3 regions of the Bacillus sp. Marseille-Q1617 genome follow, and region 3 is predicted to be linked to each of the others. Evidence: riboswitches for the same ligand, from Rfam matches in the RefSeq annotation. Region 3 holds a riboswitch; each other region holds the start of a gene.
The links. Region 3 has a riboswitch for S-adenosylmethionine ahead of HWX64_RS09485 (Fur-regulated basic protein FbpA). Riboswitches for the same ligand answer to the same signal wherever they lie in the genome.
Positions count from the first base shown of each region.

Region 1: it holds a riboswitch for S-adenosylmethionine, as region 3 does, so the genes downstream of both, HWX64_RS21930 (YezD family protein) here and HWX64_RS09485 (Fur-regulated basic protein FbpA) in region 3, are expected to answer to the same signal.
Region 2: it holds a riboswitch for S-adenosylmethionine, as region 3 does, so the genes downstream of both, HWX64_RS00350 (LLM class flavin-dependent oxidoreductase) here and HWX64_RS09485 (Fur-regulated basic protein FbpA) in region 3, are expected to answer to the same signal.

Region 1 is NZ_CAHJXM010000001.1:2,094,629-2,096,830, forward strand. It holds gene HWX64_RS10470 (inorganic phosphate transporter) at 1-162, opposite strand, end outside; gene HWX64_RS10475 (phosphoadenylyl-sulfate reductase) at 220-918, opposite strand; gene HWX64_RS21930 (YezD family protein) at 1,029-1,181, opposite strand; SAM riboswitch class I at 1,267-1,376, opposite strand; gene HWX64_RS10485 (L-cystine transporter) at 1,546-2,202, opposite strand, start outside.
Region 2 is NZ_CAHJXM010000001.1:55,413-57,614, reverse strand. It holds gene HWX64_RS00350 (LLM class flavin-dependent oxidoreductase) at 1-1,353, opposite strand, end outside; SAM riboswitch class I at 1,545-1,648, opposite strand.
Region 3 is NZ_CAHJXM010000001.1:1,911,253-1,913,454, reverse strand. It holds gene HWX64_RS09490 (protoporphyrinogen oxidase) at 1-651, opposite strand, end outside; SAM riboswitch class I at 867-977, shown strand; gene HWX64_RS09485 (Fur-regulated basic protein FbpA) at 1,088-1,309, shown strand; gene HWX64_RS09480 (four-helix bundle copper-binding protein) at 1,331-1,657, opposite strand; gene spoIIP (stage II sporulation protein P) at 1,863-2,202, opposite strand, start outside.

The DNA of each region.
Region 1 (2,202 bases), 180 kb from region 3:
AATTCCTGAACTGATCGTTTTCACCACTTCCCCGCCTCCGAGCACAGCGCCAAGAAGCACCCCGGCAGAGCATATCAGCAAGGCTGTTCTCATGCTTTTCACCGCTCCAGCCCCATATGCCACACCCATCGATGCAGCCGCTCCACTCGCACCGATATTCATCGCAAAAAATAGACATATAAAAAGTGCGGTCACTTCAAGCAACGATCTTCACCCTCCTTAATGAAGACCGCATTCTGTCTTTCCTGAGCCTTTCCATCTGCCGGAGCGTAAATCGTCCATGTTATAGGCAGGTGCTGTACAATGGGAACACCCTATGCTGGGATAGCCTTTATCATGGAGAGTATTGTAAGGAAGTTGGTGTTTGTGTACATACCTCCACACTTCTTTCCACGTCCAATGGATGAGGGGGCAAATTTTTATCGATTTAAACTTTTCATCCTTATTAATGAAATTTACATACTTCCTGCTTTCTGACTGTTCCCTCCGCAATCCTGAAATCCAGGCATGTCCTTTTGATAATGCTTCTTCCAGGGGAATGAGTTTTCTTAAACGACAGCATTGATTAGGATCTGTCTCCCATAATTTTTCACCATATTTCAAAGTCTGCTCATCTAATGTCAGCGCTGATTTTTTAGACGTTATGTTTAAATCGGGATACTTGGTTCTTACTTTTTCGATCGTTTCGTACGTTTCTTTGAAGTGCACATCTGTATCTAAAAAGATAATCTTTGCCGAGGGTTTGACCTTAGCAATCAAATCAACCAGTACAATTCCCTCAATCCCGAAGCTGCAGGCATACACGATATCATTTCTGTAATGTTCATAAGACCATTCAAGGACATTCAAGGCACCTTTATAGGTTTCATCAATTTGGAAAGAACAGGATGGGTGTTTCCAATTCTGATAAGTTAACAATATACAACCCCCTTTATTGAGCTGAAAAAAAGAAAAAGAGACGTTAGACACAGAGAGGGATATCCCTCAAAGTGTTTAACGCCTCTAGTTTGTCTAGTCAGCATTTCAGTTTATTTAAGTCTGACCTTTTCATTTTTCTCAATCTGTACAACTTTTCCATCTTGGACCACGACTGTAATAGACCCAAATTTCATCGTCTTTAACATTGACTTCACATTTTTTACAACTTCATCAAATGCTTTTTGATTGTCTTGATCTGCCACATGATTCCCCCAAACTTCATCTTATCCAGTCATAGCCTGAAAGAAAAAACAACCTTCCAGAATGGAAGGTTGTTCAGGCATAGATACCTTATCTTCCAAAATGAATCCACATTTTGCTGGAATTGGCACCTTACTGACTAATAGTAGGTTGCCGGGCTTCAAAGGGCCAGGTCCCTCCACCGCTCTGGATAAGAAATATTTAATTTAATATTCTAAATAATATCACGTTTTTCAAAGATGTCAACCCGAGTTTTTCGATAAGATTTATAAACTTTAAAAAAGTTCAATAAATCTTTTTATCTTGGTTTCACTGAACATATTATTCATGGGGGTTATTTTATGGTATACAAAAAGTGAGTAATGGTTATTCTTCTGCCGTTTGCACCCCTTGATAAACTTCGGGATCCAATTCGCCAGTCACTTTGCTTGTAATAATCCCCGAAGTCATGGCCCCGCTGACATTCACAGCAGTCCGCCCCATGTCAATCAGCGGTTCTACAGATATCAGAAGACCTGCAAGCGCGATTGGAAGGTCCATTGCAGATAATACGAGAATGGCGGCAAAAGTCGCTCCTCCACCGACACCCGCAACTCCGAATGAGGATATGGCTACTATCAGGATAAGCGTCAAAATGAAAGAAGGTGTCAATGGATTGATTCCCACAGTAGGGGCGATCATGACAGCAAGCATGGCAGGGTATACTCCTGCACACCCGTTTTGGCCAATCGAAAGCCCGAATGATCCAGAGAAGTTGGCGATCCCTTCTGAAACGCCAAGCTTTTTTGTCTGAGTATGAATGTTCAACGGCAGGGTACCTGCACTGGATCTCGAAGTGAAAGCAAACGTTAAAACGGGGAATACTTTTTTCACATACGTTACAGGGTTCAACCCTGACATTGTCAACATAATCAGATGAATGACAAACATAATGAGCAATGCAATATAGGAAGCTACTACAAATTCACCAAGCTTGGTGATGGCATCAAAATCACTTAAAGCAACCGTCTTTGCCATAATCGC
Region 2 (2,202 bases), 1.9 Mb from region 3:
AAGCTTCTTGGCAGGATGATCTGCAGGCAGGTGTCTCCGGCCTCTGCCAAACATGTTTTCTCTCAGGGTGGATCCTTCATATTCCATCCGGTAAATCCCACGCTTCTGCAGTTCCGGGACCACATGTTCGACAAACTCGGTGAATGTACCCGGTGAATACGTCTGGGCGATATTGAAGCCGTCTGCATCCCCAACAACCGCCCACCTCTCGATTTCATCCGCGATCTGCTCAGGGGTGCCGATGAACTTGACCGTTCCATTGCCCAGGCCGTGATTTTTGATCGCTTCCCGGAGCGTCCACCTTTTGTTCGGATCTTTTCCGTACATATCGAGGTTCCCCTGCATGGCGTCAGTCTCGATGTCCTCGATATATTGATCAGGGTCGAATTGTGAAAAGTCTATCCCAGTGTGACCGGATAAAAGAGAAGCGGTGCCTTCATAGCTGACGTGGTTTGTAAGTTCTTCATATTTGGCATATGCTTCTTCCTCTGTTGAACCTATGATTGGCAGGATCATCGGGAAGATGAGAAGCTCATCCGGGTTTCTTCCCTGCTCTGCCGCCCGTCTGCGGATATCGGATGTATACAGCTTCAATCCGTCCAGTGAATGATTTTTAGTAAATACTGCTTCGGCATGTTTTGCTGCAAAATCCCTCCCTTTTGGAGAGGACCCCGCCTGGAACAATACCGGGGTGCGCTGAGGGGAAGGCTCCACCAGATGAGGGCCCGGCACACTGAAAAACTCTCCTTCATGGTTGATGGAATGAACTCTTTCCGGATTCGCAAACGTATCATTTTCTTTATCATAAACGACCGCCTCGTTCTCCCAGCTGTGCTCCCACAATTTATAAGCGACCTGGAGGAATTCATCGGCTCTGTCATATCGGAGTTCCTTTGGAAGCCTCCCGGAAAGTCCAAGATTAATGGCTTCACTTTCCAAATAGGAGGTCACCACATTCCATGCCACCCTTCCCCCGGTTAAATGGTCAAGCGTCGATAACTGCCGTGCCAGTGAATAAGGCTGGGCATAAGTCGTGGAGATCGTCGGTGCAAACCCAAGATGCTCTGTTACAGCCGCCATGGCCGAGATCGGGATGAGCGGATCATGTGCAGGCAGCTGCACTGCACCCCTGACCGCCGCATCATGACTGTTTTCATAAACGCTGTAGGTACCAAGCACATCAGCGATGAACATCGCATCAAATTTCCCGCGTTCAAGCGTCTTTGCCGTTTCGACCCAATAAGCCAGACTGTTGTGAGAAGTACCTTGATCTTTTTCATGTTTCCATAAGCCGGTCGAATGCGGTGAAGGCGAGTTTTGGATGAAGCCGTTGAGATGAATTTGTTTTTTCATTGGAAAGTCTCCTTTTTCTTAAAAGTGATTTGGCCGTGGCGATGGGTGGATTGATGTGTTTTTTGGGGATGAGGTCAGGTTTGAGTATTCTTATCGTTATACTCGGTTTAGAAACAGCGAGGACTCCTTAACGATTTACTACAACTAAAAAAACCTCTCCCGATGAGGAAGAGGTTCATTTCTATACCATCCTCTCATCTTTCAAGCATCTGCTTGCTGGAATTAGCACCTTGTTACAAGTAACGGTTGCTGCGGGATCACGGGACCAGATTCCTCCCCCGGCTCTAGATAAGGAAATATGCAATTGTGTTGTTTGAATTTTTATCATCATAACGGAGTCGAAATAATCTGTCAAATCAGAATCCAGATTTTTTATCGAGATGAATTGTGTACATGGTCACGAGTTTAAATTTGGAAACGCTTACCTATATTTTCATATCAAAAAGGGAGTTTTTACGTAAAATATTGATGTTCCAGCCTTTAATGGCAGCCAATCAGAGAGATTCTCTTTTACTTTAAAGGAATAATGGACTATATGTGGCGGGGAAACTAGTCATAAATGATCTTTTTTGAGAGTTTTTAATGGGGGGAAGAACCACGGGGACAGGTCCGTTGAATGGGGAGATGAAGGTATCTTTCGTTTTCATTGTATAATCTTCGAGTTTTGCCCGATAATCTTTTAATTTTGACCATAAATCTTTTACTTTTCCGCTTTTATCTTTCGATTTCCCGGATCATTCCGTCACTTGGTGAAATACAGGATTAACCTACCCGCCCGCTACAATAGAAACGAATACACCAAACACAAACAAGTATCATCCCTAACCAATAAAAAAGACCCCCAACCCA
Region 3 (2,202 bases):
TTTCCCTTTGGAGGAACTCTTAAATCTTTCTTTATTTGCTTCAAGCCCTTTGATGATACTTCCATATTGATTTTTATAATCCACCAAATACGGAAGCGTACTAGACATCGTCAAATCATGAAGGTTTCCTGAGTACACACCGGATAGTACAGGTGCAATTTGGTTCTCGACAAGTTCCCGCCCAAAGAACGCTTCCAAAAATTCACCTACCGAACTCTCTTTTGTAAATATCTTGTTGGGAGTTTCCAAATCCTTACACGCTTCACGTTTGCCATCTTCTGAAACCAACGTACTTTCCATTAACGATTCTATACTCATCGGAATACCGAAAATCGTATCTTCGGGAATCTTATGCAGCTTCGCGTTCATGTAGATATAGGATAGCCCTGTTTCGTTATACACAAGTTCATCCTCTAGCTGCAATTCTTCTATTAAAGCCAGCACACCCTCATTTCTTGCAACAATCGAGTCTGCCCCCGTCTCCATGATGAACGGATGTTCCTTTACGGTTTTAATCTTTCCGCCAAGCTCTTGATCACGTTCGACCAGTATCAATTCGATATCAATATTATTTTCTCTTTTTAATTTATCGAGATGGTACATCGTTATGAGTCCTGTGATGCCCCCGCCAACTACAACAACCTTTTTCATCGTCATTCACTCCATATGCAGGTTTATACCATTAGCCTATCACTTTTTATTGTGAAATCATAAACAAATGGGGAATTTATTGTGACTTTTTAATGAAGATTCTGTGTACTGGATGCTTAGAGACTAAAGTGGAAAAATCTTCATCTCGCATTTATTCATACTTGACAACTCGGAATACTATGTATTAAAGTATATCTAACTTATTAATCATGAATAACTTATCAAGAGAGGCAGAGGGACTGGCCCGATGACACCTCAGCAACAGATTCTGATTTCACGGAACACTGTGCTAATTCCATCAAGCCGAAAGCTTGAAAAGATAAGATGAAGAATAAAACTATTTAAACCTTCTTCTTATCTTCGGAAGAAGGTTTTTGTTATGTAAAAACAATAAAGACTTTTCTCATGAAATAAATGATAAAAGGGGTGCAAGATAATGGGAAAAATCATTCGACATACTTTAGAAAGACGCCGGGAGGAGCTTATAAACAAACTGATCACCTATAACATTTTCAAGAAGAACGGCAAACAACTGTTTGAATTGACCCTGCAAGAACTCGAAAAGGAGTATCAAGAGGCAAAAAGTCATTGCCATCCTCACAGCAGCGCTTCCTCCATCCATTGGAAAAATGTAAAGGCCCGTCCCTCGGCACGTTAAAGTACTGAAGGACGGACCTGTTTATGCGATATTTCTGCAAGCTTCTGCACACTTAAAGCAGGCATCTGCGCATTTTTGACAGTGATCGTGGTCATGCTTTTTGCATTCGTTTCCGCAAGCTTCACAGATGGATGCACATACTGAAGCAAGCTCGGATGCAAACGGCGTGCCTCTTACCAGTGCCTGTTCTAAAAATCCGCACATGTCTGAGCATTCACGATCTAAACGGATACAATCCGCCATCATTTTAACATCATCCTCACCAAGGCATGCATCGTAACAATGATTGCAAGCCTCCATACACTCATGTAATGTTTGTACTAATGATTGATACTTTTCGTGTGACATTAATTAGTTCCTCCTTGTTTTTTATTCTATCATTCTTTATCCGGGTTTCACCTTCTCTAAACAACATTCCAAAAATTCGTTTCAAGATTGAAAAGGATTCATAACCCGCATAGGTTATAGTTTCCCGCGTTTTTTGCAGAATTTATGCAAAAAACGGAGAAAACGAAAAAAGCTGCCTTATCACAGCAGCTTTTCGCAGACACACTTATCCATTAACTTCTACAACATCTTCCTTGTAAAACTCTGCGAAGATTTCTGCAAATGCTTCCGTTGAATTATAGAGCTCGACTAAATTATTTTCTACACCACCGAATTCCAGGAGCATGGCTCGCTCGGTCAAGTCCTGATTGTAGACACCGTTTCCTTCAGCTTTCGTTTTAACAAATACCCCGCGGCTGATGCCGGGATATTTCTTTTCGAGTGCGCCATTCAATTCTTTGGCGATGGCCAGATTTTTTTCGAAATTCTTGTTTTCTTTACCTACGATAAAGAATAATCGTGCATATTGCTTCCCATTAATTGTTTTAGTGGTGATTTCCCTGGGC